Regions from separate parts of the Streptomyces sp. NPDC088730 genome, predicted to be linked through region 1. Evidence: riboswitches for the same ligand, from Rfam matches in the RefSeq annotation. Region 1 holds a riboswitch; each other region holds the start of a gene.
The links. Region 1 has a riboswitch for thiamine pyrophosphate ahead of thiC (phosphomethylpyrimidine synthase ThiC). Riboswitches for the same ligand answer to the same signal wherever they lie in the genome.

Region 1 (5,839 bases):
GCTCCACGTCGCTGGCCGCCGACGATCCCGGCGAGGAACTGCCCGAGGACGTGGCGCGCGCCAGAGAGGCCTGGCGGCACGCGCTGCTGGAACGCGGCATCCTGCCGTTCCTGCGGGACGCGCTGGCCGACCCGGGCGCCGCTCCCGCCGCCCGTACCCCGTACCCCTCGGCCAACCGGATCCCGAAGATCGGCTACAGCAGGCCGGACTTCTCCAGCCCGGACGACGGCCCGGCGGCCGCGCCCCGGCCGACCTTCACCAGCCCGGACTTCACCAGCCCCGATTTCGGCGGACCGGAACACGAGATGGACTGACCGGGCGGGGGTCCGGGCGCGTCGTACCGGCCGGGCGCGAGCCTGCCGGTACGACGCGCCGTGCCTCAGTCCGCGATCGGCAGGTAGACCCGGTTGCCCGCGGCCGCGAACTCCTTGGACTTCTCCGCCATGCCCGCCTCGATCTCCGCCCGCGAGCCACCGTGCTCACGCCGGATGTCGTGCGAGATCTTCATCGAGCAGAACTTCGGACCGCACATCGAGCAGAAGTGCGCCGTCTTCGCCGGCTCGGCCGGCAGCGTCTCGTCATGGAACTCCCGTGCCGTGTCCGGGTCGAGCGCCAGATTGAACTGGTCCTCCCACCGGAACTCGAAGCGGGCGTCCGACAGCGCGTCGTCCCACTCCTGCGCCCCCGGGTGCCCCTTGGCGAGGTCCGCCGCATGGGCAGCGATCCGGTACGTGATCACGCCGGTCTTCACGTCGTCCCGATTGGGCAGGCCGAGGTGCTCCTTGGGCGTGACGTAGCAGAGCATCGCCGTGCCCCACCAGGCGATCATCGCGGCGCCGATGCCCGAGGTGATGTGGTCGTACGCCGGAGCGACATCGGTGGTCAGCGGGCCGAGCGTGTAGAACGGCGCCTCCTCACAGATCTCCTGCTGGAGGTCGATGTTCTCCTTGATCTTGTGCATCGGGACGTGCCCCGGGCCCTCGATCATCGTCTGGACGCCGAGCCGTTTGGCGACGGCGTTCAGTTCGCCGAGCGTGCGCAGTTCGGCGAACTGGGCCTCGTCGTTGGCGTCCGCGATCGAGCCGGGGCGCAGCCCGTCGCCCAGCGAGTACGTCACGTCATAGGAGGCGAGGATCGTGCAGAGCTCCTCGAAGTGCTCGTACAGGAACGACTCCTTGTGGTGCGCGAGGCACCAGGCGGCCATGATCGAGCCGCCCCGGGAGACGATGCCGGTCTTGCGACGGGCCGTCAGCGGCACGTACGGGAGGCGTACGCCGGCGTGGACCGTCATGTAGTCGACGCCCTGCTCGGCCTGCTCGATGACGGTGTCCTTGTAGATCTCCCAGGTCAGCTCCTCCGCCCTGCCGTCGACCTTTTCGAGGGCCTGGTAGAGGGGCACGGTGCCGATCGGCACCGGGGAGTTGCGAAGTACCCACTCACGGGTGGTGTGGATGTTGCGGCCGGTGGAAAGGTCCATGACCGTGTCGGCGCCCCACTTGGTCGCCCAGGTCATCTTGTCCACCTCCTCCTCGATGGAGGACGTCACCGCGGAGTTGCCGATGTTGGCGTTCACCTTCACCAGGAACCGCTTACCGATGATCATCGGCTCGATCTCCGGGTGGTTGACGTTGGCCGGCAGCACGGCCCGGCCCGCGGCGATCTCCTCGCGCACCACCTCGGGCGTGACGTTCTCCCGGATCGCCACGTACTCCATCTCCGGGGTGATCTCGCCGCGCCGGGCGTACCCGAGCTGGGTCACCGGGCGCCCGTCCCGGCTGCGCCGCGGCTGGCGCGGGCGGCCGGGGAAGACCGCGTCCAGATTGCGCAGCCCCCCGCGCGGCGAGGTGTGCTTGAGCCCGTCGTCCTCGGGGCGGGCGGCCCGGCCCGCGTACTCCTCGGTGTCGCCGCGGGCGATGATCCAGTTCTCCCGCAGCGGCGCGAGTCCGCGCCGCACATCGGTGTCGACGGCGGGATCGGTGTACGGCCCCGACGTGTCGTACAGCGACACGTCCTTGCCGTTGGTGAGGTGCACCTGACGGACCGGCACCCGGAGGTCCGGGCGCGAGCCCTGGACGTACCCCTTGTGCCAGCCGATGGACTTCCCGGACCTGTCGCTCGGACCGGCCCCGTTGTTCCGGCCGGCCCCGCTGTTCTGGCCCACCCCGTCGTTCTGGCCGGCCCCGTCGCTCCGACCGCCCTCGTCGTTCTGACTGGAGGCAGGCATGCGTGCATCCGCTGTGGTCATGAGACCTACTCCCTACGCCGGCATTACCCGGTAACAGGTTCGGCGGTCGGCGCAGCTTGTCCCGTACGGATGTACGGAGATCAGCGCCCTCTCAGCCCGGTGCTCCGAGCTCCCGCGTGTGCAAAGGTGCCACCACGCTAACGCCCGCACGGGTGCGCTGAACAGTGGGCCCTGCTCGTCTTGCGATGATCGGCCGGTGACGTCCCCCCATATCGTTCCCGAGCAGCCGTCCCCTCAGCACACCCACTCCCACGCGCACGGCCCCGCCGCACCCGTGTCCAGGCACCTGCGCAAGGTGATCGCAGCCGTACTGATCCCGTTCGCGGCCGCGGTCGCCGTCGGGCTCGTGGTGCTCTGGCCCGGTGGTGCGCCGGCGCACGAACGGACCGGTGTCGGCTTCGACCGGCAGACCCAGCAGGCGAAGGTGGTGAACATCGACAAGGTCGACTGCAAGGACGTGAACGCGGCCCAGCTGCCGGTCGATGGCGAGACCCCGCCGGCGAAGGACCCGGCGGCCGGTGGCGGCGGGGCCGCACTCTGCGAGAAGGCCACGGTCGAGGTCACGAGCGGCAAGGACAAGGGGCGCACCTTCATCGAGGTGGTCCAGCCCGGCGCACCGCGACAGCTGCGGAAGGGACAGGACGTGGTGGTCGCGTACGCCCCCGACGCGCCCCATGACCTCCAGTACTCCGTGACGGATGTGAACCGGAAGTTCCCGATGGCGCTGCTGGCCGGGATCTTCGCCGTGGCGGTGGTCGTCGTGGGGAGACTGCGCGGGGTCATGGCGCTGGTGGCGCTCGCCCTGTCGTTCGCCGTGCTGACCCTGTTCATCCTCCCGGCCATCCTGCAGGGCTCGAATCCGCTGCTCGTGGCGGTGGTCGGGGCCAGCGCCATCATGCTGATCGCCCTCTACATCTGCCACGGGCTGACCGCCCGCACCTCGGTCGCCGTCGTCGGCACCCTGATCTCGCTCCTGCTGATCGGGCTGCTCGGCTCGCTCTTCATCGGCTGGGCCGGCCTGAGCGGGAACACCGATGACAGCACCGGCCTCATCCACGGCCTGTATCCGCACATCGACATGAGCGGTCTGCTTCTGGCCGGCGTCATCATCGGCTCCCTTGGGGTGCTCGACGATGTGACGGTCACCCAGACATCGGCCGTCTGGGAACTGCACCAGGCGGACCCGACGATGAGTGCGAAGCAGCTTTACCGGGCAGGTATCAGAATCGGAAGGGATCACATCGCCTCGGTGGTCAACACCCTGGTGCTCGCCTATGCGGGCGCGGCGCTGCCGTTGCTGCTGCTGTTCTCGATCGCCCAGAGCGGCGTGGGCACGGTGGCCAACAGCGAGCTGGTGGCGGAGGAGATCGTGCGGACGCTGGTCGGATCCATCGGGCTGGTCGCCTCGGTGCCGGTGACCACCGCGCTCGCGGCACTGGTCGTCTCCGCGGACCGTACGGGGGTCGGCGCGGAAGCCGGGGCTTCGGCACCCGTACGGAGTGGCAGAGGACGACGGCGACGGGCGAAGGCCTGACGGTCACACACGGAGAGTGATTCACCCGTTCGGCGGGTGTGGTGTTCGACCGGCACCCGGGACCCAAGAGGGCGGTTCCCCTCAGCCGGCGTTCTGCTCCTCGGCCAGAATTCGCCCCAATGCCTCTTCCAGATTGCCCTCGAAGTCACCCAGCGTGCACTCCTGGCCGAGCGGGACGAGCTTGTCCGTCCGGTCGAGAAACGCCACAAGGGGTGCCGTACCCGCCCTGAAGAGAGCGCGGTCCGCCCCCACCTGGAGCCGGATGTGGACGTCGCACAGTCCTTCGGGCTCGGTCGGCCCGATGTGTACGTCCCCGTCGCCACTGGGGCTATTGAGGCCATCGAGCAGCAGCTCGCGGCCAAAAGCCCAGGTGACCGGGGCATCGCCGGGGAGATGGAAGGTCATCCGGATCGCGTACGGATCGCACACTTCGTACCGGAGCTCCACCGGGATACGGAATGAGAGCTCCTCGGAGACGAGGAAGCTCATCATGACCTCAGCTTGAACCGACTCGCGCATCGTTCAACCCCGCAGTAGATGAATCTGGCCAGGAATGATCCCCCATGGCCCTATTGACGCCATCGTGGTGCACGCGATAGCAGATCACAAGGAGTGATTTTTCAGATACTGATAGAGAACACGAACGAACGCAAGAGGCTGGCCACTTCGCCACGTAGTCGTTCGACTGCGGGGAGCAACCGTTCTTCCTGGTCGAGAGGTACCGAAATGGCCATCGCCGCAGCCGTGAAACCGGCCGCGATCGGGATGGCCGCGCACACCGTCCCGAGGGCGTATTCCTGCCGCTCGATGACGGGTTCCGTCCGCTCCAGGGACCGCAGCCGTTCAAGAAGTGCGGAGCGGTCGCGTACGGAGTACCGGGTCAGCGGACGCACCGGGTGCCGGTCGAGGTGGTCCTCGCGGGCCTTCTCGTCCAGCTGGCTCAGCAGGCACTGGCCGATCGCGTGGGCGTGCCCGGTCTCCTGGAAGGCGGCCCATTCGTCCACCGCGGGTTTGGCCGGACTGTCGGCGACCGCGACGAGTTCGATCTCGCCTTCGCGGTAGACGGCGCAGTACACCGGGGCCCCGATGATGTCCCGCCAGCGGTCCAGGGACTGGGTCATCCGGCTGCGCCGGTTCTGCAGAGCGCCGTCGCCCACCAGCCGCTCGGCCGCCTCGCCGAAGAGGAAGACACCGTTCTCCCGGCGCAGATATCCCTCGTGGGTGAGGGTGCGCAGCAGGTGGTAGGCGGTGGGCAGCGGGAGCCCCGCCTCACGTGCGAGCTGCTTGGCCGGCGCCCCGTCGCGATGGGCGCCCACGGCCTCCAGCAGCCTCAGCGCCCGCTGTACCGATCCGATCAACGTCGGCACAGCGGTACTCGATGCCGTGGTCAACGGTCACCCCCAGGCATGGTGACGGGCGGTCAGCCCGCCTGTGGAGGCCGCCCCCACATGTCTGCCGCAGGTTCGGTTCCGGAGGCCGGATGCCCTGTCCACCACTGGTCAGGTGGTGACTGACGGTGCTCTCCCAGGCGGCGGCAGCGGATTTCCACTCTATCCGCAGCGTCCTGAAGGGTTGCGGTTTCGTCTTCCGCTTAGCTCACCTGGGCTAACCGTGCGACCGGTGGTGCGGCCACCGGTCGTCCGCCGGTCGCCTACCAGTCGCCGCGCGAGGACGAGGACGAGGACGAGGACGAGGACGAGGACGAGGACGACATGAACTTCCGCACGAGGAAGACGATGCCGCCGACCAGCACCACGATGATCAGGACCTTGAAGAGCAGCCAGACGACGAAGCCGACCACGCTGGCGATCAGACCGCCGAAGACGATGATCGCGATGACGGGCACCGCGATCCACTTCACCCACCAGGGCATTCCCGCGAATATCTCCCGCACGGCCATCTGTCCTACCTCGTCTCTGTGAGTTCCTGCCTCGATGCTAGAGGGGCAGGGGTGGCCGGCGGGGGCCTCGCATCCCTTGAACTCCCCTGATCGAACCCTTAGGGATCCCCCAGACAGGAACCCCCCAGAGACCTCTCCGTATCCCGGTCCTCTCAGCCCT
Region 2 (5,839 bases), on a different contig from region 1:
CCGGATCAGCCCCGGAAAGACCCGCGAGGGCCTCTTCGGAGCCGTGAGCTTCGCGATGGTGGCCGGTGCGCTGTGCATGCAGTTCCTGATCGACGACGGCTCCTGGTGGCAGGGGCTGCTGCTCGGGCTCGCGGTCGCCGCCAGCGCCACCCTCGGTGACCTGGGCGAGTCCATGATCAAGCGGGACCTCGGGATCAAGGACATGGGCACGCTGCTCCCCGGGCACGGCGGCATCATGGACCGGCTGGACTCCCTGCTGCCGACCGCGCCGGTGGTCTGGCTGCTGATGGTCCTCTTCGTCGGCTCCGGCTGAGCGTCCGTACGCGTCACCACGGGTGAGGGCCCACCGTCCACGGACGGTGGGCCCTCACCCGTGTCGGTGACGTCAGCCGCGTTCCCGCAGGGCCGAGCGCATGTGCTGATAGAGCTCCATCGCCCGCTTGCGCATCCACACGATCCAGCAGCAGAAGGCGATCACGCCCACGGCGAAGACCACCGGAAAGGCCGGCGAGCCGGTGGTGAACCCGAGGACCAGCATGCCCACCGCGATCAGACCCATGAATCCCAGCCAGTAGGGCTGCCACCGGCTGCCCCGCTCCATCTTCCCGAGCTGGTCCTCGACCAGCCGGCGCATGACCGCCCGCTCCTCGGGGTCCTTGGGCACCTCGCGGTGCCGGATCCTGCGGTTGAGGTCGACGACCGTGCCGGGCCGCGCGCCGGTTGCAAGGCTGGTCCTGCGGCGCTGGTACGCCAGGATGCCGACGATCACGGCGGTGTAGACCAGACTCTGGACCGCCCATAAGGCCGGATGACCGTCTCTGCGGAACACGGCTCCGAGCCCCAGTCCCAGTACGAAGAGCACCAGGGCCTGCGCGGCCAGGCTGTGGCTGAACCAGTGCTTCACGGTGTGCACGGCTGATACCTCCTGCTGGGTCGGCGGGCTTGCTCCTGTCACTGCGGGTACCCCGTCCGGCCCGGTTCAGGGGTGCTCCGGCGGTCCCGGCGCGTGTCTGCGACGCTGGAGAGCGGAAGACGCTGGCGGAACGCAAGCAGAGCGGGGAAGGGGCGTCATGGCCGGCGCGCATTCGATCGAGCCCGGAGCCGTGGAGGAGTCCGCGCCGCAGCGTGTCTGGTACACCTCTTACGGCTCGAACGCGCATCTCGACCGGCTCGCCTCCTACATCGAGGGCGGCCGGCCGCCCGGCGCGGGCCGTGCGCATCCGGGATGCAGGGACCGCCGCATGCCCGGCCGGTCCGTTCCCGTGGAACTGACGGGCGCCCTGTACTTCGCCACGGAGTCGCCCGTCTGGGGCGGCGGACGAGCCTTCTACGACCCGGAACAGGAGGGGCGGGTCCTCGCCCGCGCCCACCTTGTCTCGGCGTCACAGTTCGCGGACATCGCCGCTCAGGAGATGTACAGGAGCCCCGGTGAAGATCTTGATCTCGGTCCGGTGCTCAGGTCAGGTGTCGCGCGGCTGGGAGACGGGCGGTACGAGACGCTGGTGTGTGCCGGACAGCTGGACGGACTGCCCGTCCTCACGTTCACGGCCCCCTGGCGGGCCGGCGAAGTGAACCCGGTGCCTCCTTCCCGGGCATACGCGCGCCTCCTCGCCGCCGGCCTGCTCGACGCGGGTGCCTGGGACGTGGACACCGTGGCGGCCTACGTCGCCTCGTCGCGCGGAGCCGCCGGCCACTGGTCGGAACAGGCGATCCGGGCCCTGGTCACCGAGTGACCCGTACCTCAAGCAGGCCGGACCGCGATGACCGATCGCACCCCGGCGTGTCTGCGACACTGGAAGAACCATGCCTAAGCCCGGAGAACTCACTTTCGTCGCGCCCCGCGGAGCCAAGAAGCCGCCGCGGCACCTCGCCGACCTCACGCCCGCCGAGCGCAAGGAAGCCGTCGCCGCGACCGGCGAGAAGCCCTTCCGCGCGCAGCAGCTCTCGCAGCACTACTTCGCGCGGTATGCGCACGACCCCTCGGAGTGGACCAACATTCCGGCCGGGTCGCGGGACAAGCTCGCGGAGGCGTTGTTCCCCGAGCTGATGTCCGTGGTCCGCCACATCAGCTGCGACGACGACACCACCCGCAAGACCCTGTGGAAGCTGCATGACGGGACGCTGGTCGAGTCCGTCCTGATGCGCTACCCCGAGCGCGTCACGATGTGCATCTCCTCGCAGGCGGGCTGCGGGATGAACTGCCCGTTCTGCGCCACCGGGCAGGCCGGTCTCGACCGCAACCTCTCCACGGCGGAGATCGTCCACCAGATCGTGGACGGCATGCGGGCGCTGCGTGACGGCGAGGTCCCCGGAGGCCCCGCGCGGCTCTCCAACATCGTCTTCATGGGCATGGGCGAGCCGCTCGCCAACTACAACCGGGTGGTCGGCTCCATCCGCCGGCTGACCGACCCCGAGCCCGACGGGCTGGGGCTGTCGCAGCGCGGGATCACCGTCTCGACCGTCGGTCTGGTGCCCGCGATGCTGCGTTTCGCGGACGAGGGCTTCAAGTGCCGTCTCGCCGTCTCGCTGCACGCCCCGGACGACGAGCTGCGCGACACCCTCGTCCCCGTGAACACCCGGTGGAAGGTGCGCGAGGTGCTGGACGCGGCCTGGGAGTACGCGGAGAAGTCCGGTCGCCGCATCTCCATCGAGTACGCGCTGATCCGTGACATCAACGACCAGGCCTGGCGGGGCGACCGGCTCGGCCGGCTCCTCAAGGGCAAGCGGGTACACGTCAACCTGATCCCGCTGAACCCGACACCGGGCTCGAAGTGGACCGCCTCGCGGCCGGAGGACGAGAAGGCGTTCGTCGAGGCCATCGCCGCCCACGGGGTGCCGGTGACCGTGCGGGACACCCGGGGCCAGGAGATCGACGGGGCCTGCGGGCAGCTCGCGGCGTCCGAGCGCTAGGGTCTGCCGTCAAACTTACGTCGTCGCCCGAAGGGCGGCCGCGCGGCGTCAGACGGCAGTGTGACGACAGCCCCTGGGGCGCCCCGGCCATGATCCGCCGGACAGACCCTGGGGTGCGTCGCCCGGACTCCGGGGCAGGCTCTGCGGCCGGAACCAGCCGTGTAGCCTGGGCGTGAAATCAACTTCATATTCCGACAGGGGAGCGCCACAGCGCTGAGAGTGCGGCACCGAGGACAGGTTGGCCGCAGACCCTCTGAACCTCGCCCGGGTCATTCCGGGTAGGAAGTTCGGACCTTACTCAAGCTGTTGCGCCCTGCCCGCTTCCGGTTCGCCACCGGCGCGGGCGGGGCCGCGTCTCTTCCTGGTCACCCCCAGGAGGAATCACATGAGCACCACCAAGAAGGTCGCGGTGACGGCCGTCGCCGCCGCGATCGGCGCGACCGCGCTCGCCGGCTGCGGCAGCTCGGACGACGCGTCGTCCGGCTCGTCCGGCACCAAGGGCACCGGCTCCAAGACCGTCACGCTCGTCAGCCACGACTCCTTCAACGCCTCCAAGGGTGTGCTGAAGGAGTTCACCCGGGAGACCGGCTACACCGTCAAGGTCCTGAAGAGCGGTGACGCGGGCGCCGCCCTCAACCAGGAGATCCTGACCAAGGGCTCACCGCGCGGTGACGTGTTCTTCGGCGTCGACAACACCCTGCTCTCGCGCGCCCTCGACAACGGCCTCTTCACGCCGTACGCCGCCAAGGGCCTCGGCCGGGTCGCGTCCGACGTCCAGCTGGACGCGGGAAAGCACCGGGTCACGCCGGTCGACACCGGCGACATCTGCGTCAACTACGACAAGAAGTACTTCGCCGACAAGAAGCTCGCTCCGCCGAAGACCTTCGACGACCTGGCGAAGCCCGCGTACAAGAACCTCCTCGTCACCGAGAACGCCGCGACCTCCTCGCCCGGCCTCGGCTTCCTCCTCGGCAGCATCGCCACCTACGGCGAGGACGGCTACCAGGACTACTGGAAGAAGCTGAAGAGCAACGGCGTCAAGGTCGTCGACGGCTGGGAGCAGGCGTACAACGAGGAGTTCTCCGGCTCCGCGGGCGGCAAGAAGGCCAAGGCCGACCGGCCGCTCGTGGTCAGTTACGCCTCCAGCCCGCCCGTCGAGGTGCTGTACGCGGACCCGCGGCCCAAGACCGCTCCGACCGGGGTCGCCACCGGGACGTGCTTCCGGCAGATCGAGTTCGCCGGCCTGCTCGACGGCGCGAAGAACGAGGCGGGCGGCAAGGCCCTGCTGGACTTCATGATCGGGAAGAAGTTCCAGGAGGACATGCCGCTCAACATGTTCGTCAGCCCGGTCACCAAGGGCGCGAAGGTGCCGGAACTCTTCACCAGGTTCGGGGCCACCCCGGACAAGCCCGCGACCGTCGCCCCGGACGCGATCGCCAAGAACCGTGAGCAGTGGGTCCAGTCATGGTCCTCGCTGGTAGTGAAGTAGCGAAGCCTCCCGTACGCGGACCGGGCGCGGGCGGGAAGGCCGCACGTTCCCGGTCGCGGCGCGGGAGCGCGGTCCGGCTCGGCCTGATGGCCGTGCCCGTCGCCTTCTTCGCGGTGTTCTTCGCCTACCCCGTCGTCGCGATCGTGGGACGCGGGCTCAAGGACGGCGGGGCGTGGCAGTTCGGACGGATCGGCGAGGTGCTGAGCCGGTCCGACATCCAGGACGTCCTCTGGTTCACGCTCTGGCAGGCGCTCGCCTCGACCGCGCTGACCCTGCTGATCGCGCTGCCGGGTGCCTATGTGTTCGCCCGGTTCGACTTTCCGGGCAAGCAGGTGCTGAGGGCCGTCGTCACGGTGCCGTTCGTCCTGCCGACCGTCGTCGTGGGCACCGCCTTCCTCGCCCTGCTGGGGCGCGGCGGCTTCCTCGACGATCTGTGGGGGGTCCGGCTCGACACCACGGTGTGGGCGATCCTGCTGGCCCATGTCTTCTTCAACTACGCGGTCGTCGTGCGCACCGTCGGCGGGCTGTGGTCACAGCTCGACCCGCGGCAGGAGGAGGCCGCCCGGGTGCTCGGCGCCGGACGGTTCGCCGCCTGGCGACGGGTGACGCTCCCGGCGCTCGCCCCCGCCGTGGCGGCGGCCGCGCTGATGGTCTTCCTCTTCACCTTCACCTCCTTCGGCGTCGTCCAGATCCTCGGCGGCCCCGGATTCTCCACGCTGGAGGTGGAGATCTACCGCCAGACCGCGCAGCTGCTCGCCCTGCCGACGGCCGCCGTGCTGACGCTCGTGCAGTTCGCGGCGGTCGGCGCGATCCTCGCCGTGCACGCCTGGACCGTGCGGCGCCGGGAGAGCGCGCTGAAGCTCGTCGACCCGGCGCAGACCGCGCGCAGACCACGAGGGGCGGGTCAGTGGGCGCTGCTCGCGGGCGTCCTGCTGACCGTGCTGGTACTGATCCTGCTGCCGCTCGCCATCCTGGTGGAGCGCTCACTCGACCTGCCCGGCGGCCACGGCCTCGGCTACTACCGGGCGTTGGCCTCGGCGGACGCGAACAGCGGCACGTTCCTGGTCGCGCCGCTCGAAGCGATCGGGAACTCGCTGCGGTACGCCCTGGTCGCGACCGCCATCGCGCTGGTCGTCGGCGGCCTGGCCGCGGCGGCCCTGACCAGGCGGGCCGGGCGGCTGGTCAGGGGCTTCGACGCGCTGCTGATGCTGCCCCTCGGGGTCTCCGCCGTCACCGTCGGCTTCGGCTTCCTGATCACCCTGGACAAGCCTCCGCTCGATCTGCGGACCTCCTGGATCCTGGTGCCGCTCGCCCAGGCGCTGGTCGGGGTGCCGTTCGTCGTACGGACCATGCTGCCGGTCCTGCGCGCGGTGGACGGGCGGCTGCGCGAGGCGGCCGCGGTGCTCGGTGCCTCGCCGCTGCGGGCCTGGCGCGAGGTGG
Region 3 (5,839 bases), on a different contig from region 1:
GTCGTTGAGCCGGTGGGCGCCGGTGAACTCACCGTGGTCGGCGGTGAAGAAGACCGCCGTGTCGTCCCACAGGCCGTGTTCCTTGAGCGCCTCGATGAGCCGGCCGGCCTGGTGGTCGATCATCGTGACGTAGCCCCAGTAGACGGCGATCAGCTTGCGCCAGGCGGCGGCGTCGAATCCGTCCGAGGACCAGTACGCGCTGTACTGGCGCTGCACCTCGGGCTTCCCGGCGAAGGTCTCGGCCATCGAGGCGGGGAGCGGGACGTCGTCGGGGTCGTAGAGGTCGTAGTAGCTGTCGGGGATCAGGTACGGCAGATGCGGGCCGTACCAGTGGCAGGACAGCATGAACGGCTTGCCGCTCGACTTCCATTCGCCGGCGTAGCGGTCCAGCAGGCCGAGTGCGCGGTCGGTGAGGAAGGCCTCCATGGTGGCCTCCGCGGGCTGCTGGAGCCGGCCCGCGATGAGGTGTCCGCGCCCGGTGCCGTTGGCGGCGGTCCCGAAGACGGGTTCGCGTACCGCGAAGGGCGGGAATCCGTTGTCCTCCAGCCACTTCTCGTACGAGGGGTGGTGGACGGGGTTGAGGGCGCCGGGCAGGTGCTCGCCGTCCAGGCCGTAGGACTCGGGGCCCCGCTCGCGGCCGATGTGCCACTTGCCGACGTGGCCCACCGAGTAGCCAAGGTCCGTCAACTGGCCCCACAGCGTGGGGTCTTCGTCGGAGAGCTCGTCCTTGCTCCCGCCGTTGCGCTCGGGGTTGTTCAGCATCCCGTGGCGGAAGGGGTGGAGGCCGGTGGCCAGCGAGGCGCGGGCCGGGGTGCAGATCGCGGTCGGGGTGTAGAAGCGGTCGAAACGGGTTCCCGCGGCCGCCAGGGCGTCGAGGGCCGGGGTGTCGACGAGTGGGTTGCCGTAACAGCCCAGGGTGTCGGTCCGGTGCTGGTCGGTCATCAGGAACAGGACGTTGCGCGGAGCCACTCGGGCCGCCCTTTCGGTGGTCGCTCGGTGTGCTGCCGGGAACCGGCCGGTGCCGGTCCGGCGGTGCTCCGGCAGGTGCCGGTGCAGTCGGCTGACCGGAACTGTAGGGACGCCGACTTTTTTACGTCAACCCTCGGGAATAAACATTGTGTGAATTCGTCCGGCGCGTTGACAGAAAGCCCCGCCCCGATCGACCATGCGTCCATGACGGAACGCACCGATGCCCTGCAGCGCCTGCGCAGGGCCAATGAAGCCGCCGTACTCGGTGAACTGCGCAGGTCGGGCGCGCTGAGCCGCGGCGAGCTGAAGGAGCGGGTCGGGCTCTCCCGTACCACCCTGTTCGCGATCGTGTCCGATCTGCTGGAACGCAAGGCCGTCGTGGAACAGCCGGCGCCCGACCAGGGGCAGCCGCGCGGCCGCGGCCGGCCGGCCCTGGAGATCTCGCTCAACTCCCGCGGGGCGGAGCTGATCGGCATCGACCTCCAGCGCCAGCGCGTCCACGTCGTCGTGGCGAACTGCGCCCATGAGATCGTCGGCCGGTACAGCGCCCCCGTACCCGCGGACAGCGGCGCCGCCGAACGCGCCGCGCAGGCGATCCGCGGCGTCGAGGAGCTGGTGCGGCGCGAGAACATCAGCCTCGCCCCGGTCGAGGGCATCGGCCTCGGCCTCCCCGGCTTCGTGCAGAACCCGGCCTCCGGCGACCCCCGCACGATGACACCGTTCGCCGGGCAGGTCGCCGCAGAACTGGGCCGGCACTTCGACGCCCCCGTGCTCACGGACAACAACTCCCGGCTCGCCGCACTCGCCGAAGTGACCTGGGGCGCCGCCCGGGGCTTCGACAACGCTGTCTATCTGCGCTGGTCGGAGGGGGTCGGTGGCGGACTCGTCGTCAACGGCTCGCTGGTGCACGGCGCCCATGGCGCGGCCGGCGAGATCGGCCACACCAGCTGCGACCCCGAGGGAAAGCCCTGCCACTGCGGTGGCCGGGGCTGCCTGGAGGGGCTCATCTCCGTCCCCGCGCTGCTCGCCGCCTGCGCCGATCGCGGGGTCACCGCACGCGACGCCGCCGAGCTCGTCGCGCTCGCCGCGCAGGGCCAGCCGGACGCCGCGGACGTCGTGCGGACCGCGGCCCTCGTCGCGGGCCGGGTGCTCGCCGCCCTCGCCGCACAGGTGGACCCCGAGTGCATCGTCGTCTACGGCGAGCCGGCCGCCCTGGACGGCCTCGTCCTCACCCCCATCCGGCAACAACTGGCCGCACTCTCGCTGCCGTCCGCCCCCCGCACCATCGAAGTGCGCGGCTCCACCCTCGGCGGGGAGGCCGCCGCGCTCGGCGGGGTGGCACTGCTGCTGCGCACCACCGGCCAGGACCTGGAGGAGCTGCTCGACCGGCCGGCGCCCGGCACGCCCGACAGCGGGACCGCGCGGTGAGCGCCTGCTGCGGACCCGCCCGCGAGAACAGCCCCACGGCGCCCGCCGCTCCCCCGGCGGACTTCGCCGTCCCCGTGCGCGGCCGGGCCGACCTCCTGCGCGGCATGGTCGCCGTACCGGGCGGGCCGTTCCTGATGGGCGGCGAGGACGAGGACGCGTTCCCGGACGACGGCGAGGGACCGGTGCGGGAGGTCACGACCGGGCCGTTCCACATCGACGCGGCCTGCGTCAGCAATGCCCGGTTCGCGGTCTTCGTCAAGGCCACCGGCTATCGCACCGAGGCCGAACTCATCGGCTGGTCCTACGTGTTCGGCTCCTTCATCCCACAGCAGGCCCGGCATGCCGTACTGCCGGGCACCGTGCCCGGCGCCCCCTGGTGGCGGGCGGTGACCGGAGCCCACTGGCGGGCGCCCGAGGGGCCGGGCACCTCGGTCGGTGACCGCCGGGACCACCCGGTGGTCCACATGTCGTGGAACGACGCGACGGCCTACGCCCGGTGGGCCGGCAAGCGGCTGCCCACCGAGGCCGAATGGGAGAAGGCCGCCCGGGGCGGCCTCGTCCGGGCGCGGTTCCCCTGGGGCGACGAGCTGACCCCGAACGGCCGGCACCGCTGCAACATCTGGCAGGGCGACTTCCCGGTACGCGACACCCGCGAGGACGGCTACGCGGGCACGGCACCCGTCAAGGCCTACGCCCCCAACGGCTTCGGCCTGTACAACACCTCGGGCAACGTCTGGGAGTGGTGCGCCGACCGGTTCAGCGCGGACTGGCACAGCGCGGAGCGCCCCGCGACCCGGACCGACCCCACCGGGCCGCCGCACGGCGAGAACCGGGTGCTGCGCGGCGGCTCGCACCTGTGCCACCGCTCCTACTGCAACCGCTACCGGGTCGCCGCCCGCACCTCCAACACCCCCGACAGCACGACCGGCCACGGCGGCTTCCGCTGCGCGCTCACGGTCTGACCGCCGCCTTCACCCCCCTCGTCGCGCTCCGCGCACACCCGGCTATCCTGGCCGCCGCACCGGACACGGGGTGCCCCGCACAGGGGCTGAGAACACACCCGTCGAACCTGAACCAGTTAGCACTGGCGGAGGGATGTCTTCATGTCATTGCCGTATGCCCAGGACGAGCGCGCGGCCACGGCTCCGCGGCCCGCGTTCGACGGGCGGATGCCCACCGCCCCGGGTGATCTGCGCGTCGAGGCGCACGGGATAGCCCCCGTCCCCGAGGACCGCCGCTACGGCGGGCCCGGCCGGCTGTTCACCGTCTGGTTCGCCCCCAACCTGACCATGACCGGGGTGTTCACCGGCACCGTCGGCATCGCGCTCGGCCTGGACTTCGCCACGGCGCTCACCGCCGTCGTGCTCGGCACGCTCGTCGGCGCCGTGCCCACCGCGTACCTGGGCACCTGGGGCAGTCAGACAGGCGCCGGACAACTCCCCCTCGCCCGGCTGGCGTTCGGTCGCGGCGTGGTGCTGCCGGGCACGCTCCAGTGGCTGTCGTCCATCGCCTGGGACGCGCTGATCGGGCTGTTCGGCGGGGAGGCGCTGGCCCAGCTGTGCGGCTGGCCCTTCTGGCTGGGAGTGCTGGCCATGATGGCGGCCCAGGGCGCGCTCGGCGTCCTGGGGTACGAGGTGATCCACCGGCTCCAGACCGTGATGACCTTCGTCCTCGCCGCCGCCTTCGCGGTGCTCGCCACCAAGCTCCTGGACGGGGTACACCCCGCCGCGACCGGCACCGCGCACGGCGCGGACCGGGCGGGCGCGTCCGTCCTGACGTGCACCGTCGCCCTGAGCCTGGCGCTGTCCTGGGCGCCGTACGCCAGCGACTTCAGCCGCTACCTGCCGCGCACCACGTCACGGCCCCGGATGTTCTGGTGCACGCTGCTCGGCATCAGCGTCTCGTTCGTGGCGGTCCAGACGCTCGGCCTGTGGGGCGCGTCCGTCTTCACCGACCAGACCGCGCACGGCATCGACACCCTGCTGGGCGGGGGCGCGCTCGGGGCGTTCGGGCTGCTCGCCGTGGCACTCGCCGCGCTGTGCAGCAACGCCATGAACGACTACAGCGGCTCACTGGCGCTGCAGACCATGGGCGTCCGCCTGCCGCGCCCCGTCGCCGCCGCGCTCGCCGCCGTCCTCGGCTTCCCCCTCGTCCTGTGGATGCACGCGGCCGACACCACCGCCCGCTTCCAGAACGTGCTGCTGCTCGTCGGCTACTGGATCCCCGGGTTCGTCGCGATCGTGGCCGTCGACTGGATCGTCCGGGCGAGGGCGCGCGGCGGTTCCCCCGTCGACCTGGCCGCCGAGACCTCCCGCCCCCAGCCGTGGTGGCCCGCGCTCACCGCGTTCGCCGCCGCCTTCGCCACGGCGGTGCCGTTCATGAGCACCGGCCTGTACGTGGGCCCGGTGGCGCGGGCGCTGCACGGGGCGGACCTCGCCTACGGGGTGGCGTTCCTGGCGGCCCTCGCGGTGTACGCCCCGCTGCGGCTGCGCCGCCGCTGACGGTCCCGGCGGGCGCGGCGGACGGTGGGGCGCGGCGGACGTCACGCCTTCGCGGTCTCCGTCTCGCCGTGGATGTAGCGGCCGCCGCGGAGCAGCGAGACGACCGCGGCCACCAGGCACGCCGCGATGGCGAAGTCGAAGGCCACGGAGAGGCCCTGCTCGAACGGTCCGGAGATCAGCGTCGGGAAGAAGGCCCGCCCGGTGAGGTAGTCGGCGTGACTGGTGGGCAGCTGTGCCAGGGTCTCCGGGCCGAGCAGGCTGCGTACCGGGTTGTATCCCAGGAGCGCCGCGAAGAGCACGCCGACCGGCGGCAGCGACGCGACGCGCGCCGCGTCCGCGGACGGCACTCCCTGCTCGGTGAGTCCGTGGGCCAGCGTGTGGGGCAGCGAGCTCGCCAGCCCGGCGATCATCAGCGAGAAGAAGATGCCGATCGACAGCACCGTGGCCGAGTTCTGGAAGGTGGTGCTGATTCCCGCGCCCACTCCGCGCTGGTCCGGCGGCAGACTGTTCATGATCGCCGCCCGGTTGGGCGAGGCGAAGAGCCCCATGGCCAGCCCGTTGACGAGCAGGATCAGGGCGAAGAGCCAGTAGTCGAAGTCGACCGGCAGTTCCTTGAGCGCCACGAAGGTGGCGGCCGCCAGGAGCATGCCGCCGGTGGTGAAGAGCCGGGCGCCGTAGCGGTCGGAGGCCCACCCGGAGAACGGGCCGGCGATCAGGAACCCGATCGTCAGGGGCAGCATGTAGATACCGGCCCACAACGGGGTCTGCTCGAAGCCGTAGCCGTGCCGGGGCAGCCAGATCCCCTGGAGCCAGATGATCAGGATGAACATCAGTCCGCCGCGCCCGAGGGACGCCAGGAGACTGGCCACGTTCCCCGCCGTGAAGGCCCGGATGCGGAACAGCGCCAGATGGAACATCGGCTGGGCGGCCCGGGTCTCGAT
Region 4 (5,839 bases), on a different contig from region 1:
CTCGTGCGGTCCTCCGCGGCGTCGCGCACCTCCGCCAGGGCCTGCGGCGGTACGGCGTCCAGCTGGGCTTCGGAGAGGCCGGCGCGGGCCTCGCGGGACTCGGCGAGCAGCGCCACCGCGTCGAACGGGCGCACCTCGGGGTCACGCGCGGTGGCGCTCGCGACCAGCCTGTCCAGCTCGGGGGGCAGCCCGGGGACGAGGGCGGAGGGGGCCGGGACGTCCTCGTTGAGATGCTGGTAGATGACCTGGGCCGGGGACTCCCCGGTGTGCGGCTTGGCGCCGGTGAGCATCTCGTACAGCACCACACCGCAGGCGTACACATCGGCGCGGGTGTCCGCGGTGCCGTGCTCGATCTGCTCGGGGGCGAGATAGGAGACGGTGCCCAGGACCGACCCGGTGGTGTCGGTCACCGTACCCACGGCCCGTACCAGGCCGAAGTCCGCGACCTTGACCCGGCCGTCGTCGCCGATGAGCACGTTCTCCGGCTTCATGTCCCGGTGCACGAACCCGGCCCGGTGCGCGGCGCCGAGCGCGGCGAGCACCGGCTCCAGGATGTCCAGCGCGGCCCGGGGCTGCAGCGCGCCGCGCTCGCGCAGCACATCGCGCAGCGTGCAGCCCGCGACGTACTCCATCGCCAGGTAGACGTACTGCTGCTGGGCCCCCTGGTCGAAGACCCCGACCACATTGGGGTGCGCGAGCCCCGCCACCGACTTGGCCTCGCGGATGAAGCGCTCGACGAACGAGGCGTCGGTCGCGAGCGCCGGGTGCATCACCTTGAGGGCGAGCACCCGGTCGAGGCGGGTGTCCATGGCCCGGTAGACCGTGGCCATGCCGCCCACGGCGATGCGGGCATCGACGCGGTAGCGGCCGTCGAGCAGCTGCCCGACGAGAGGGTCCTGGAGGGTCGTATCCACGCAGCGAGTCTACGAGCCGCCACGGACACCACCGACTGGCCGGGGCGATCCCGGAGCCGTACTGCAGCCGAGCCGTGACAGGGACACGCGATCCGGTGCCGCGGGGTCCCGTGTCAGAACGCCGGGCGCTCCGGATCCAGCGCCGCACGCCCCGCCACCGGCGACGACGCCTCGGCGAAGTGCCGGCGCGGGATCCGGCCCGCCCGGTGGGCCAGCCGCCCGCCCTCCACCGCGTGCCGCATCGCGGCGGCCATCAGCTCGGGCTGCTGGGCGCGGGTCACCGCGGAGGCGAGCATCACGGCCGCGCACCCCAGCTCCATGGCGAACGCCGCGTCGGAGGCCGTCCCGGCGCCCGCGTCCAGGATCACCGGGACCCTGGCCCGCTCGGTGATCAGCTGGAAGTTGTGCGGGTTGCGGATGCCCAGGCCCGAACCGATGGGGGAGCCGAGCGGCATGACCGCCGCGCACCCCACGTCCTCCAGCTTCCGGGCCAGCACCGGGTCGTCGTTGGTGTAGGGCAGCACGGTGAACCCGTCGTCCACCAGGATCTCCGCGGCGTCCAGCAGCTCGACCGGGTCGGGCAGCAGGGTGCGCTCGTCGGCCACGACCTCCAGCTTGACCCAGTCGGTGCCGAGCGCCTCGCGGGCCAGCCGGGCGGTGAGCACGGCCTCGCCCGCCGTGAAGCAGCCCGCCGTGTTCGGCAGCACCCGGACGCCGAGCTTCTCCAGTACGGAGAGCACGGAGCCCCGCACGGTCGGGTCGAGACGGCGCATCGCGACCGTGGTCAGCTCGGTGCCGGAGGCGGTCAGCGCGCGCTCCAGCACATCGAGGCTGGGCGCCCCGCCCGTCCCCATGATCAGCCGGGAGCCGAAGACGGTGTCCCCGAGGGTGAAGAGGTCGTCGGACACGGTCAGCCTCCCTGGACCGCGGTGAGGACCTCGACCCGGTCGCCGTCCGCGAGCGCCGCGCCGGACCACTGACCGCGCGGCACCACGGTCTCGTTCAGCGCGGCCGCGACCCCGGAGGGCGCTTCGGTCAGGGTCGCGACGAGGGCGTCCAGGGTGGTGCCCGCGGCGACGGTGAGGGCCTCGCCGTTCACGGACACGGAGAGGAGGGGCGCGGAGGCGGGAGTGGGCGCGGTCATGCGGGCTGCTCCTGTCGTACGGGGGCGGCGGCCGGGAAGCGGCCGGGGGAGAAGGGGCGGGCCACCTCCGGCAGCTCGCCGTCGGCCAGCAGCCGCGCCATGGCGTCACCGGTGACCGGGGTGAGGAGCACTCCGTTCCGGTGGTGGCCGGTGGCGAGGTGGAGGCCGGGCAGCGCGGTGCGGCCGAGCAGCGGGGCGTTGTCGGGGGAGGCGGGGCGCAGGCCGGCCCGGGTCTCGGTGAGCGGCAGCTCGGTGATGCCGGGCACCAGCTCGTGGGCGTCGCGCAGCAGCTCGTAGACCCCGCCCGCCGTGACGGTGGTGTCCCAGCCCATCTCCTCGCTGGTGGCGCCGACCACCAGCTCGCCGTTCTCGCGCGGCACCAGGTAGAGGTGGCTGCCCCGGACCACGGCCCGCACGGTGCGGCTGAGGAAGGGGGCGTACGCGGTGGGTACGGTCAGCCGCAGCACCTGGCCCTTGACCGGGCGGACGGGCGGCCGGACGTGCTCCGGCACCCCCGAGAGCCGGCCGCTGAGGCTGCCGGCGGCGAGCACGACCTGGTCGGCCGACAGCTCCGTACCGTCGTCCAGTACCGCCCCGGTGGCCCGGTCCCGCACCACGGTGAGCCGCTCGGCCCGCTGCCGGTGGAAGACGACCCCGGCCCGCTCGCACGCCGTCAGCAGCGCGGCGGACAGCCGGCGCGGGTCGACCTGGTGGTCGCCGTCGACCCGCAGCCCGCCGCGTACGCCCGGCGCGAGCATCGGCTCCAGGCGCCGGCACTCCCGGCCGGTGAGCCACTGCGACTCCAGCCCGCAGCGGCGCTGCAGCTCGTGCAGCTCCCGCAGGTGGGCGCGGTCGTCGGTGTCCAGCGCGACGGCCAGGGTGCCGCAGGCGCGGAAGCCGATGTCCTGACCGCTCGCCGCCTCCAGTTCGGCCGCGAACGCCGGATAGCGCGCGGCGGAGGCGACGTTGAGACCCAGCAGCATCTCCTCGCCGTAGTGCAGTTCGGTGACGGCGGCCAGCATGCCGGCCGCGACCCGGGCGGCCCCGCCGCCCGGATCGGGATCGACGACCGCGACGGCCAGACCGCGCTGCGCGGCCCGCCAGGCGGTGACCAGGCCGATGACGCCGCCCCCGATGACGAGGACCTCGCACCCGCTCGTGCGGTGGACAGGCATGGGCATCCAGCCCCTCCCTTCGCCGGCATGACCCGGATCAGGTTCGTACGGTCGGAGGCCGCCCAGCCTCCCTCTCAGCCCGGTACGTCCGGGCTCCCGCGAGTCTTTTACGTGGGCCACCCTAGACCCAGGCCCCGCGGACGGGTAAAGCAGGAGGCCGGCGGTGCGAGGACGGTGAGGAACACCTTTCCTGACGCACCGTCAGTTGATTAAGGTGGTCGGGTGAACGAGCAGCAGCGGGCAGAGCGGCCGGAGCGGCAGTCGGAGCGGGCCGGGCGGCGGGTGGTCGTCGTCGGCGCGGGGATGGCGGGTGTGCAGACGGCGGTGGCCCTGCGGGAACAGGGCTTCACCGGCGCGCTCACCCTCATCGGTGCCGAACCCCACCAGCCCTACGACCGTCCACCGCTGTCCAAGGCCGTGCTGCTCGGCAAGGCCGAGGAATCCGCCTTCGATATCGACTTCGAGACACTCGGCATCGAGTTGCGGCTGGGCCGTGAGGTCACGGGCCTGCGCGCCGCCGACCATGAACTGGACACCTCGAAGGGGCCCGTCCCCTACGACGTCCTGGTCATCGCCACCGGAGCCGAACCCGTCGTGCTGCCGGGCTCCGAGGGGGTGGCGGGGGTCCATCTGCTGCGCACCCTGGACGACGCGGCGCGGCTGCGGCCCGTCCTGGACGCACGGCACACCGTCGTGGTCGTCGGCGCGGGCTGGATCGGCGCCGAGTTCGCCACCGCGGCCCGCTCGGCGGGCTGCGAGGTCACCGTCGTCGAGGCCGCGGAACGCCCCCTCGCGGGCGCCCTGCCCGCCGAGGTCGCCGCCCCGATGGCCGCCTGGTACGCGGAGAGCGGCGCCACCCTGCTGACCGGGGCGCGGGTGGCCGGGGTGGAACCCGGCCGGGTGCTCCTGGCGGACGGCCGCGTCCTGCCGGCCGACGCCGTGGTCGTCGGGATCGGCGCGCACCCCGCCACCGGCTGGCTGGCCGGCTCCGGCGTCGCGCTCGGGCCCGACGGCTCTGTGACCGCCGACGCGGCGCTGCGCACCTCGCTGCCCGACGTGTACGCCGTGGGCGACTGCGCCTCCTTCCCCTCCGCGCGCTACGGGGCGCGGCTGCTGGTCCACCACTGGGACAACGCCCTCCAGGGGCCGCGTACCGCGGCCGCCCACATCATCGGGGCGTCGCCGGACGGGGCGGAGCCGCCCGCCTATGACCCCGTGCCCTATTTCTGGTCCGAGCAGTTCGGCAGGTTCGTGCAGTACGCGGGCCACCACGAGGGCGCGGACACCCTGCTGTGGCGCGGCGATCCGGACGGCCCCGCCTGGTCGGTGTGCTGGCTGCGGGACGGCGTGCTGGCCGCGGTGCTCTCCGTCGGCCGGCCGCGCGACCTGATCCAGGGGCGCAAGCTCATCGAGGCGGGCACGCCGCTCGATCCGGAGCTGGCCGGCGACGCCTCGGTGCCGCTGAAGTCGGCCGTACGCCCCTAGGGTCTGTCCGGCGGGGTGCGCCGGGCCCTGAAGGGCGGAGTCCGGGTGTCGGCTGTCAGTCCGGGATGGCAGGCTTGTCCCGTGACCGAGATTGACGCAAAGATCGATGCTCTCGTCCCTGCCTGGCTCCACCTTCCCGATATCGCCGAAATGTTCGATATCGAGGTGACGCGTGTACGGCAGCTGGTCAAGGAGGGCCAGCTCATCGCCGTACGACGTGGTGAGAACCGCGCACTCCAGGTGCCTGCCGCCTTCATCGACGGCGACAAGGTGGTCAAGGGCCTCAGCGGGACCCTGACGCTCCTGAGGGACGACGGCTACTCCGACGAGGAGATGCTGGAATGGCTCTTCACCCCCGACCCGAGCCTGCCGGGCACGCCCGCGCAGGCGCTCAGTGAGAATCGCGGCACGGAGGTGAAGCGCCGGGCCCAGGCGCTCGCCGTCTGACCTTCCGCCGCACCGGGGATGCGGTCCGCCCGAGCGGCCCGCATCCCTTCCTCACCCACCTGACCTACGCCATCGCTCTCCGGGGGAACTTCGTCATGCCCACGCCTCGCGCACAACTGTCCGACGCCCGGCTCTACCTGTGCACGGACGCCCGCAGGCGCCAGGGAGACCTCCCCGAGTTCCTCGACGCGGTGCTCTCCGGCGGAGTGGACATCGTCCAGCTCCGCGACAAGGGGATGGAGGCGGCAGAGGAGCTCGAACACCTCGCGGTCCTCGCCGACGCGTGCAGGCGGCACGGCAAGCTCCTCGCGGTCAACGACCGGGCCGACGTGGCCCACGCCATCGGCTCCGACGTGCTGCACCTGGGCCAGGGCGACCTCCCGGTGCCCGCCGCCCGCGCGATCATCGGCCAGGACGTCCTCATCGGCCGCTCCACGCACGCGGAGGCCGAGGTCGACGCCGCCGTGGGCGAGCCCGGCGTGGACTACTTCTGCACCGGCCCCTGCTGGCCCACCCCGACCAAGCCCGGCCGCCACGCACCCGGTCTGGACCTGGTCTGCTACGCCGCCTCGCTCGCCCCGGCCCGTCCCTGGTTCGCCATCGGCGGGATCGACGCGGGCAACCTCGACGAGGTGCTCGACGCCGGAGCGCGCCGCGTCGTCGTCGTGCGGGCC

Region 2: linked by a shared signal. The riboswitch ahead of ACIP89_RS29895 (thiamine ABC transporter substrate binding subunit) and the one ahead of thiC (phosphomethylpyrimidine synthase ThiC) in region 1 are both predicted to bind thiamine pyrophosphate.
Region 3: linked by a shared signal. The riboswitch ahead of ACIP89_RS27320 (purine-cytosine permease family protein) and the one ahead of thiC (phosphomethylpyrimidine synthase ThiC) in region 1 are both predicted to bind thiamine pyrophosphate.
Region 4: linked by a shared signal. The riboswitch ahead of thiO (glycine oxidase ThiO) and the one ahead of thiC (phosphomethylpyrimidine synthase ThiC) in region 1 are both predicted to bind thiamine pyrophosphate.

What each region holds. Positions count from the first base shown of each region.
Region 1 is NZ_JBIVLK010000002.1:292,300-298,138, forward strand. It holds gene ACIP89_RS08010 (hypothetical protein) at 1-314, shown strand, start outside; gene thiC (phosphomethylpyrimidine synthase ThiC) at 380-2,245, opposite strand; TPP riboswitch at 2,238-2,371, opposite strand; gene ACIP89_RS08020 (YibE/F family protein) at 2,442-3,779, shown strand; gene ACIP89_RS08025 (SsgA family sporulation/cell division regulator) at 3,861-4,298, opposite strand; gene ACIP89_RS08030 (IclR family transcriptional regulator) at 4,400-5,170, opposite strand; gene ACIP89_RS08035 (DUF5326 family protein) at 5,431-5,679, opposite strand; gene ACIP89_RS08040 (cupin domain-containing protein) at 5,832-5,839, opposite strand, start outside.
Region 2 is NZ_JBIVLK010000013.1:89,506-95,344, reverse strand. It holds gene ACIP89_RS29915 (phosphatidate cytidylyltransferase) at 1-313, shown strand, start outside; gene ACIP89_RS29910 (hypothetical protein) at 386-913, opposite strand; gene ACIP89_RS29905 (histone deacetylase) at 1,071-1,733, shown strand; gene rlmN (23S rRNA (adenine(2503)-C(2))-methyltransferase RlmN) at 1,804-2,910, shown strand; TPP riboswitch at 3,097-3,213, shown strand; gene ACIP89_RS29895 (thiamine ABC transporter substrate binding subunit) at 3,296-4,399, shown strand; gene ACIP89_RS29890 (ABC transporter permease) at 4,486-5,839, shown strand, end outside.
Region 3 is NZ_JBIVLK010000011.1:11,547-17,385, forward strand. It holds gene ACIP89_RS27305 (sulfatase-like hydrolase/transferase) at 1-969, opposite strand, end outside; gene ACIP89_RS27310 (ROK family protein) at 1,174-2,397, shown strand; gene ACIP89_RS27315 (formylglycine-generating enzyme family protein) at 2,394-3,359, shown strand; TPP riboswitch at 3,416-3,510, shown strand; gene ACIP89_RS27320 (purine-cytosine permease family protein) at 3,501-4,898, shown strand; gene ACIP89_RS27325 (MFS transporter) at 4,940-5,839, opposite strand, start outside.
Region 4 is NZ_JBIVLK010000001.1:1,114,868-1,120,706, forward strand. It holds gene pknB (Stk1 family PASTA domain-containing Ser/Thr kinase) at 1-914, opposite strand, end outside; gene ACIP89_RS05000 (thiazole synthase) at 1,028-1,822, opposite strand; gene thiS (sulfur carrier protein ThiS) at 1,825-2,058, opposite strand; gene thiO (glycine oxidase ThiO) at 2,055-3,233, opposite strand; TPP riboswitch at 3,231-3,343, opposite strand; gene ACIP89_RS05015 (NAD(P)/FAD-dependent oxidoreductase) at 3,537-4,718, shown strand; gene ACIP89_RS05020 (Rv2175c family DNA-binding protein) at 4,800-5,165, shown strand; gene thiE (thiamine phosphate synthase) at 5,261-5,839, shown strand, end outside.